Regions from separate parts of the Janthinobacterium sp. SUN033 genome, predicted to be linked through region 2. Evidence: predicted binding sites of a transcription regulator. Region 2 holds the regulator's gene; the other holds the start of a gene.

Region 1 (4,697 bases), on a different contig from region 2:
GGTTGCCGCCATACACCATCACATGCAGGCGGTCATCGCCGAACGACTGTTCATAAGTGGCGCCGATCTGCTGGTGGTCGATGCTCTTGCGCGTGTTGTAGCGGTCGGCCAGCGTGCGTTTCGGGTTTTGCGTGTCCGTCGTGTCGATTTCGCCGGCGCGCGGGTTGGCGGCAAACGTGGGCCAGGTGACGCCCAGCGGATCTTGCGTGTTGCCCTGGTGCAGGCTGTTGGCGACGATGGTCAGCTTGCTGTCCGCGGTGGGCTTGACGGTGATCTTGCCGAACGCCTGTTCGCGCGTGGCGGCGCTGTGGTCGCGGAAACCGTCCGTGCGGAAGCGCGAGCCGTCGAGCACGTAGCCGATGCCGCCTGCCTGGCCCTGCGCCGAGAGATCGACCTTGCTGGTGCCGTAGCTGCCGCCCGTCACATTCAATTCGACGGACGGGGGATTTTGTCCATCCTTGGAAAACAGCTGGATCACGCCGCCCGAATGGTTGCCGTAGATGGCAGAAAACGGTCCGCGCAGCACTTCGATGCGCTCGGCCGTATCGAGGTTGAAGGTGGCGGCCTGGCCCTGGCCGTCGGGCATGCTGGCGGGAATGCCATCGCTGATCAGCTTGACGCCGCGCACGCCGAAGGCTGAGCGGGCGCCGAAGCCGCGCGACGAGATTTGCAAGTCTTGCGCGTAGTTCTGGCGGTTTTGCACGACCAGGCCCGGCACGGCGGCCAGCGCTTCCGACGCGTTGACGCGGATTTGGCCATCCTGGATGCGGGCGCTGTCGACCACGTCGATCGAGGCCGGCACTTCCTGGCTGGGGTGGGCGATGCGGCTGCCGCTGACGACCACCGTATCCATGAGTTGCCCATTGGCCGGGTCAGCTGCCTCGGCGGCAAAGACATGAGGGGCGAGGGTGGCGCTGCCGGCGACAAACAGGCTGGCGATGGTGTTCAGGCGGAAACGATGCTGCATGCGGATTCTCCAATGTGAATAAAAGCCTGCTTGATCGCGTGCGCGGTACAGGTCTGCGTAGGTGTATCAAGCAATATGCCTGCCATGTCTCCATTGGTGGGCTGAAATTATACGCGTGTCAGTGGCACGGCGTTTGCATACGGTAATTGTCAGAGGCGCCGATGCGGCGCGCTTTTCCCTCGTTTTGCCATTGAAAAGGTGATTATGCCCAACTTCTTCTCGCGCCTGCGCCAGGTGTGCTGGCTGCTGCCGGCGCTCGCCAGCACCGCTGTCCAGGCCGCTCCCTTTGCCTATGTTCCCAATGAAAAGTCGGGCACCTTGAGCGTGATCGACACGGCGACCGACCAGGTGGTGCGCCAGATCGCCGCAGGCAAGCGTCCGCGCGGCATCGCCGCCGACCCCACAGGGCGGCAATTGTTTGTCACGGACGCCGCCAGCAGCGCCTTGCTGCTGATCGACAACGCTGGCGGCGCGCCCGTGCGCACGGTGGCGCTGGGCAAGTCGCCCGAAGGCGTCAGCGCCTCGCAAGACGGTAGTCACGTGGCCGTTGCCGTCGAGGAAAACAATAGCGTGGCCTTGCTCGATGGCCAGACAGGTACCTTGCTCGCCGATATCAAGGTGCAGGGACGCAATCCGGAACACGCCGTCTTCAGCCCGGATGGGCGCTGGCTGCTGGTCAGCGCGGAAGAGGCGGAGCAAGTCGATGTCATTGATGTGGCGCAACGCCGCCAGGTCGCTTCCATCGCCGTGGGATTGCGGCCGCGCGGCATCGGTTTCAGTCCGGACTCGGGCCGCGCCTACGTGGCGTGCGAACTGGTCAATGCCGTCTACGTGATCGACATGGCCGCGCGCAAGGCGATTGCCACCATTCCAGCGGGCAAGAATGCGAATGGCATCGCCGTCCATCCCGGCGGCAAGCAAGTGTATGTCTCGAACGGCATCGACGGAACGGTGATGGTGATCGACACGGCTAGCAATCAGGTCACGGCCACGATTGGCGTCGGCAAGCGCCCGTGGAACATGGCCATCACGCCGGACGGCGCCAAGCTGTACGTGGCCAATGGCCGCTCGAACAGCGTGTCCGTCATCGACACGGCCAGCGCGCGCAAGGTGGCCGATATTGCCGTGGGTGAATTGCCATGGGGCGTGGTGATTCGTTGATTCCTTCATGGCACAGGCGCAGGTGTTCCAGTCTGGTACACCTGTTCCATTGTGCAGCGGCGGCGTGGCGGCTCAGCAGGGCTGGCCCGGATTGGAACAGGATGCCGCCGCCTTGTTCAAAACGCAAACAGCGCCACGCCTCCACCCAAGTCCGGGGCATGCGCTGAAAAGCGGGCCGGGATTGACGTCACGCCCTTGTAACGGGAGTAAAACCGGCTAAGTTTGTAGTGGGACGGCGAGCTGGCACGGCATTTGCGGAAGACTCCGTGTACTCACCCCATCTGTACCAGGACGTTTGATTTTAATTAAGTATTTCCATTCTAATTAACCCGATAGAGGACGACATGAATCTCGCAGACATCAGCAAACTGGGCGTAGCCAATCCCTTCAAACAACGCTATGACAATTACATCGGCGGCAAATTCGTTGCACCAGTGAAAGGTGAATATTTTCCTAACATCACCCCGATCACGGGCTTGCCGTTTTGCGAAATCGCCCGTTCCACGACGGAAGACGTCGAGCTGGCGCTGGACGCCGCGCACGCCGCCAAGGATGCCTGGGGCAAGACTTCGCCTGCCGAGCGCGCCAATATCCTGAACCGCATCGCCGACCGCATCGAACAGAACCTGAGCCTGATCGCCACGGCGGAAACCATCGACAATGGCAAGCCGATCCGCGAAACGATGAATGCCGACATTCCGCTGGCCATCGACCATTTCCGTTACTTCGCCGGTTGCATCCGCGCCCAGGAAGGTTCCGTCGCGCAAATCGATGCGGAAACCTATGCCTACCACTACCATGAGCCGCTGGGCGTCGTGGGCCAGATCATCCCGTGGAATTTCCCTATCCTGATGGCCGTGTGGAAACTGGCGCCAGCCTTGGCCGCCGGCAATTGCGTCGTCTTGAAACCGGCCGAGCAGACTCCGGCTTCCATCATGGTGTTGATCGAGCTGATCGGCGACCTGCTGCCCCCTGGCGTGCTGAACATCATCAATGGTTTCGGCCTGGAAGCGGGCAAGCCGCTGGCCTCGAGCAAGCGCATCGCCAAGATCGCCTTTACGGGTGAAACGGGCACGGGCCGTCTGATCATGGGCTATGCGGCGCAAAACCTGATTCCCGTCACCCTGGAACTGGGCGGCAAGTCGCCGAACATCTTCTTTGAAGACGTGATGGATGCCGACGATGATTATTTCGACAAGTGCCTGGAAGGTTTTGCGATGTTTGCGCTGAATCAAGGCGAAGTGTGCACCTGCCCATCGCGCGTGCTGATCCAGGAATCGATCTACGAGAAATTCATCGAACGTGCCCTGAAGCGCGTGGCCGCCATCAAGCAGGGCAATCCGCTCGACTCCGCCACCATGATCGGCGCCCAGGCGTCGCAGGAGCAGCTGGAGAAAATCCTGTCTTACCTCGACATCGGCCGCCAGGAAGGCGCGGAAGTGCTGGCCGGTGGCGAGCGCAATACGCAGGCGGGCGACCTGGAAGGCGGCTATTACGTGCGTCCGACCGTGTTCAAGGGCAATAACAAGATGCGCATCTTCCAGGAAGAGATCTTCGGACCGGTCGTGTCCGTGACCACCTTCAAGGATGAGGCCGACGCGCTGGCGATCGCCAACGATACCTTGTACGGCCTGGGCGCCGGCCTGTGGACGCGCGACGGTTCGCGCGCCTTCCGCATGGGACGTGCCATCCAGGCGGGCCGCGTGTGGACCAATTGCTACCACCTGTATCCGGCCCACGCCGCGTTCGGCGGCTACAAGCAATCGGGTATCGGCCGCGAAAACCACAAGATGATGCTCGACCATTACCAGCAAACGAAGAACTTGCTGGTGAGCTATAGCCCGAAAGCGCTGGGCTTCTTCTAAACTGGCAACAGGCGCCGCGCCTTCAGTCCAGGCGCGGCGCGCAGAAAGGGATGCCATGAGTGCAGCAATTGCCCGGGTGGTCGCGACCGATGCGGCGCTGGAAATGATGGACAAGTTGCGCCAGCGTCACGGCCCGCTGATGTTTTTCCAGTCGGGCGGCTGCTGCGACGGCAGTGCGCCCATGTGCTACGCGCTGGGCGAGTTCGATGTCAGCGATACCGACATTTATCTCGGCAATTTGAATGGCACACCGTTCTACATGGGACTCGAGCAATTCGAGTACTGGGAGCATACCCAGTTGATTATCGATGTGGTCGATGGCAATGGCGGCATGTTTTCACTCGACAACGGCACGGGCAAGCGCTTTTTGACGCGCTCGCGCCTGTTCACCGATGAAGAGTGCGCGCTGTTGCATGCCCAGCCGCATGAGCACCGCAAGACTTGATACACACATACTAATAAAACAGAGGGAGATGATTGTGCAGAAAAAAATCATGGGGATACTCATCGGTTTGGGTTTGGCATCGCTGGCCCAGGCGGCCGACGTGGGCAATGTCACCAATGCCATGCTCGACAGCACGGCGAAGAATCCGGCCAGCGTCCTGTCGTTTGGCATGGGTACGCAAGGCCAGCGCTATTCGCCGTTGACGCAGATCAATGACAAGACCGTGGCCAAACTGGTGCCGGCCTGGTCGTTCTCGTTC
Region 2 (4,697 bases):
CTCGGAAACGCGGCGCAGCCATCCGCTGTCGCACGAATTGCGTCCGAACCAGAATCCGGCCAGCCGCCGCACCCTGATCGAGTGCATTTCGGAAGAGCGCGAACGCCTGTCGACCATCGAACAGCTGGGCCATGTGATCGACACGTCGGAACTGAGCGCCAACAAGCTGCGTGCCTGGATCAAGGATATCGTCGCCTCCGAACGCGCGCCGCTGACCCTGTTCTTCGAATCGTTCGCCTTCAAGCTGGGCGTGCCGCTGGACGCCGATTTCGTCTTCGACGTGCGGGCCTTGCCGAATCCCTATTACGACCTGGCCTTGCGCCCCCTCGACGGACGCGACGCGCCCGTGATCGCCTTCCTCGACGCGCAGCCGAGCGCGCTGGAACTGCTGGCCGACATCCGCGCCTTCATCGAGAAATGGTTACCGTCATTCAAGTCCGACAACCGCAGCTACCTGACGGTGGCCCTCGGCTGCACGGGCGGCCAGCACCGCTCCGTGTACATGGCGGAGCGGCTGGCGCAATATTTCGGCCCCAACGAGCGCGTCGTTCTACGCCACCGCGAGCGCAGCTAATTAATCGAGGTGGCGCAGCGGATGCGCCGCGGCCGGCCAGACGGGGGCAAAGAAGCGCGCCACCATGGCCGCGTCGACTTCGTCCAGGCTGGCGGGGTTCCAGCGGGGCGCATTGTCCTTGTCGACCACCAGCGCGCGCACGCCCTCGAGCACTTCGCCATGTTCGAAATTGTGGCGCACGACTGTGCGCTCCAGGCGCAGGCAATCGGCCACGCCCAGGTGGGCGCCCCGCTGCAGCAATTCCAGGGTCACCGACATCATCAAGGGCGAACGCAGGCGCATGGCCGCCAGCGCCTTGGTGGCGAACGCGCCGTCGTCCTGCGCCAGCGAAGCCATGATGGCCGCCACGGAGCCGGCGCTGAAATGGCGGTCCAGCGCCGCGCGCGCCGTGGCCAGGGGAGATACCCCCGCCTCGGCCTGGAATGGCGCCGCCAGCGCCTTGATGGCCACAGGCAAGGCCTCGCCCGGCGTCGATTGAAACAGGTCCAGCAGCGCCCCCATCTGCGCTTCGGGCAGGTAGACATCGGCCAGGCCCGTGTACAGGGCGTCGGCCGCGTTGATCGTCAAGCCCGTCAAGCCCAGGTACAGGCCCAGCTGGCCGGCCAGGCGGGACAGGAAATAACTGCCGCCCACGTCCGGAAACAGGCCGATATTGACTTCCGGCATGGCCATGCGCGTGCGGCCCGTCACGATGCGCAAGCGGTTGCCTGGCCCGGCTTGCGCCACGCCCATGCCGCCGCCCATCACCACGCCATCCATCACGGCGATATACGGTTTCGGGTAGAAATGAATTAAATGATTTAAAGCATATTCTTCCGTGAAGAAATCTTCCAGCAGGGCGCTGCCGCCTTGCGGCGTGGCCAGACCCGCATCGTAAAAGAAACGGATGTCGCCGCCGGCGCACAGGGCCTTGTCGCTGCTGGAGCGGATCACGACGGCGTCCACCTGCGGATCGTCGCGCCAGGCCAGCAGGGCCGCGCTCAGGGCGCGCACCATCTCCAGCGACAGGGAATTCAAGGCTTTCGGACGGTCAAGCACGATGTGCCCGGTGCGGTTGCGGATGGAAGTCTGGACGAAGTCGCTCATGGCAGGCAGGAAAGAAGTGAAAGTGCGAATATTCTAATGCCTGCGCGGGGAACATTGCGTTCCGCTGGGCGCAAAAAAGGGCGCAATGTGCGCCCTTAGTTGATCACAACTGCTGGAAGCGGGTGGCCTTAGACGGCGACGACGGCTTCTTCCTCGGAGTTGTCTGGCAGATGCTTGATCGCCTCTTTACCGTGCCCTTGCACTTTGGTTTTGTATTTCATCACTTGCCTATCGAGCTTGTCGATCAGGGTATCGATCGCGGCGTACAGGTCGTGCGCCAAGCTTTCCACATAGACAGTCTTGCCGCTCAAACGCAGGTTGACTTCAGCCTTTTGACGTTTTTCTTTCTCTTTGAGGTTATCCACGGTCAGAATCACGGCGATATCGATGACTTGATCGAAATGACGTTTCACGCGCTCCAGCTTCGTTTGTACGTATTCACGGATGGCTGGTGTCACTTCGAGATGATGTCCGCTGATGGTGAGATTCATACACACTCCTAAAGATGATCGGGTTCGTGCGGTCCATCCTATCCGGCCCGCAGAGGAACCGAAAAAAACTTACAAACACTTACGCAGGCTCACTGGCGGAATTTTTAATGCTTCCCGGTATTTGGCAACAGTACGTCGCGCAATCACCATGCCTTGTTCCCCCAGCATGTCCGCAATCTTACTGTCGGATAAAGGATTTTTAGGGTCTTCTGCTCCTGTCAGTTGCACGATCAATGCCCGTATCGCCGTCGATGACGCTTCGCCCCCCGCTTCGGTGGCGACGTGGCTACCAAAGAAATATTTCAACTCGAACATGCCGTGCGGGGTCAGCATGTACTTTTGAGTTGTTACCCGCGAGATAGTACTCTCGTGTAAACCCAGTGTATCAGCTATTTCACGGAGCACAAGGGGGCGCATGGCAACGGCCCCATGCGAGAAAAAGTTCTTTTGTCTTTCTACTATCGCCTGCGCCACGCGCAGGATCGTGTCGAAGCGCTGGCGCATATTCTTGATCAGCCACTTGGCTTCCTGCAACTGTGCGCCCATGGCGCCCTCCCCCTTGCCCTGCTTGAGCAAGTTGGCGTACATGGCGTTGACGCGCAGGCGCGGCATGACGTCGTTGTTCAGGGTGACTTGCCAGCCATTGCGCGCGCGCTTGACGACGACGTCGGGCACCACGTAATCGGACACGTCCGAGGCGAACACGGCGCCCGGATGCGGATTGCACTGGCGAATCACCGTCTGCGCTTCGCGCAAGTCTTCATCGTCGCAATCGAGGGCTTTTTTCAGCTTGTTGAAATCGCGCTGGGCAAACCAGGCCAGGTGCTTTTCCACGATCACGAGGGCCATGCGCCGCGTCACCATGGCGATGTGCGGCAAGCGCTTGATTTGCAGAGCCAGGCATTCGGACGCGTTGCGCGCGCCCACGCCCGGCGGATCGAAACTTTGCAGCAGCGACAAGGCCGTGCGCATCTCGTCGGCGTCGATTTCCAGCTCTTCCGGCAGGCGCGCCAGGATGTCGTCGAGCGACTCTTCCAGGTAGCCATTGTCGTCGAGCGCGTCGATGATCAGCTCGACCAGCGCGCGGTCGCGCAATTCGAGCACCGTCACGCGCATCTGCTCCATCAGGTGTTCGCGCAGAGTGCAGTGATGGGCCTCCAATTGCGGACGCGAATCTTCGTCGTCGGGCGCCTTGCCCCGGCTCGCCTCACTCCAGTCGCTGTCGCCGCCATCCGCGGCGGCCGGGCTGTCGCCCCCCTCGCCGTCAAACGCTTCCGCTTCGGCCGGCGCTGCGGGCGCCTCCTGGCCTGGTGGCTGGGGCGGCGCTTCGGCCGGTGCGGCCGTGGAGCTCAAGGCCCCGTCGGACAGCAGGCGCAGCGAGCGGTCGAGCGGATCGTCGAGGCGTTCGAGCAAGGGATTGTCCGTCAGCAATTGCTCGAGTTCCTGGTGCAATTCCAGGGTAGACAATTGCAACAGGCGTATCGATTGCTGCAACTGCGGCGTCAGTGCCAGGTGCTGCGAAGTGCGCAGCTGCAATGATTGTTTCATTGGCTTACATGCGGAAGTGTTCGCCCAGATAGACCCGGCGTACCGACTCGTTCGCAATGATGTCGTCGGGGCGTCCCGACGCCAGCACCGAGCCCTGGTTGATGATGTAGGCGCGGTCGCAAATACCCAGCGTCTCACGCACATTATGATCGGTAATCAGCACGCCGATATTGCGCTCCTTCAAGAAACGCACGATGCGCTGGATCTCGATCACGGCGATCGGATCGACGCCGGCGAACGGCTCGTCGAGCAGCACGAAACGGGGATCGGTGGCCAGCGCGCGGGCGATTTCCACGCGGCGGCGTTCGCCACCGGACAGGGACAGCGCCTGGTTCTCGCGCAGCTTTTCAATCTGCAAGTCGGCCAGCAATTTATCCAGCCGCTCCTCGATCTCGGCCTTCGTCAGCGGACGGCCTTCGACGGTCTGGATTTCCAGCACGGCGCGGATATTGTCTTCCACCGTCAGCTTGCGGAAGACGGACGCTTCCTGCGGCAGGTAGGACAGGCCCATCTGCGCGCGGCGGTGGATCGGCAGGCTGGAGATATCCACGCCGCTGATATCGATGCTGCCGCCATCGGACGGCACCAGGCCGACGATCATGTAGAACGAGGTGGTCTTGCCGGCGCCGTTCGGGCCCAGCAAGCCCACCACTTCGCCGCATTCGACTTGCAGCGAAACATCATGCACGACTTGCCGCTTGCCATAGGTTTTTTGCAGCCCGCGAACGATCAGGGTGCTGCCGCAACGTGTATTTTCCATTATTTCTTTCCTGGCGCGGGCGTGGCCGGCGCTTTCTCCGCTGCCGGCGCCTTGGTCTTCGGCTGGATCACCATGCGCACGCTGCCGCCATCGGCGGTGCTGGTGCCGCTGTTGGAATTTTCCATCGCAAATTCTTCCTTGCGGCTGTCATACGAGATGAAAGCGCCATTGGCCACATCGGTGACTTTCGCGCCTTCCAGGCGCGTCAGCTTGGCTCTGGAAAACAGTTTCACCACTT

The links. Region 2 encodes sigma-54, which starts transcription at its own class of promoters, with help from an activator protein. Its sites were predicted from a motif close to TGGCANGNAANCTGCTTT; they were not measured.
Region 1: adh (aldehyde dehydrogenase) is a predicted target of sigma-54. The motif match lies at 2,370-2,387, and genes of this name have one in related genera.

The regions. Positions count from the first base shown of each region.
Region 1 covers NZ_JAPQNV010000010.1:8,845-13,541, forward strand. The annotation lists gene OX460_RS28360 (TonB-dependent receptor) at 1-967, opposite strand, end outside; gene OX460_RS28365 (beta-propeller fold lactonase family protein) at 1,172-2,128, shown strand; gene adh (aldehyde dehydrogenase) at 2,473-3,993, shown strand; gene OX460_RS28375 (DUF779 domain-containing protein) at 4,049-4,438, shown strand; gene OX460_RS28380 (PQQ-dependent methanol/ethanol family dehydrogenase) at 4,488-4,697, shown strand, end outside.
Region 2 covers NZ_JAPQNV010000004.1:192,380-197,076, forward strand. The annotation lists gene rapZ (RNase adapter RapZ) at 1-574, shown strand, start outside; gene OX460_RS17965 (enoyl-CoA hydratase/isomerase family protein) at 575-1,660, opposite strand; gene raiA (ribosome-associated translation inhibitor RaiA) at 1,789-2,151, opposite strand; gene OX460_RS17975 (RNA polymerase factor sigma-54) at 2,221-3,699, opposite strand; gene lptB (LPS export ABC transporter ATP-binding protein) at 3,704-4,459, opposite strand; gene lptA (lipopolysaccharide transport periplasmic protein LptA) at 4,459-4,697, opposite strand, start outside.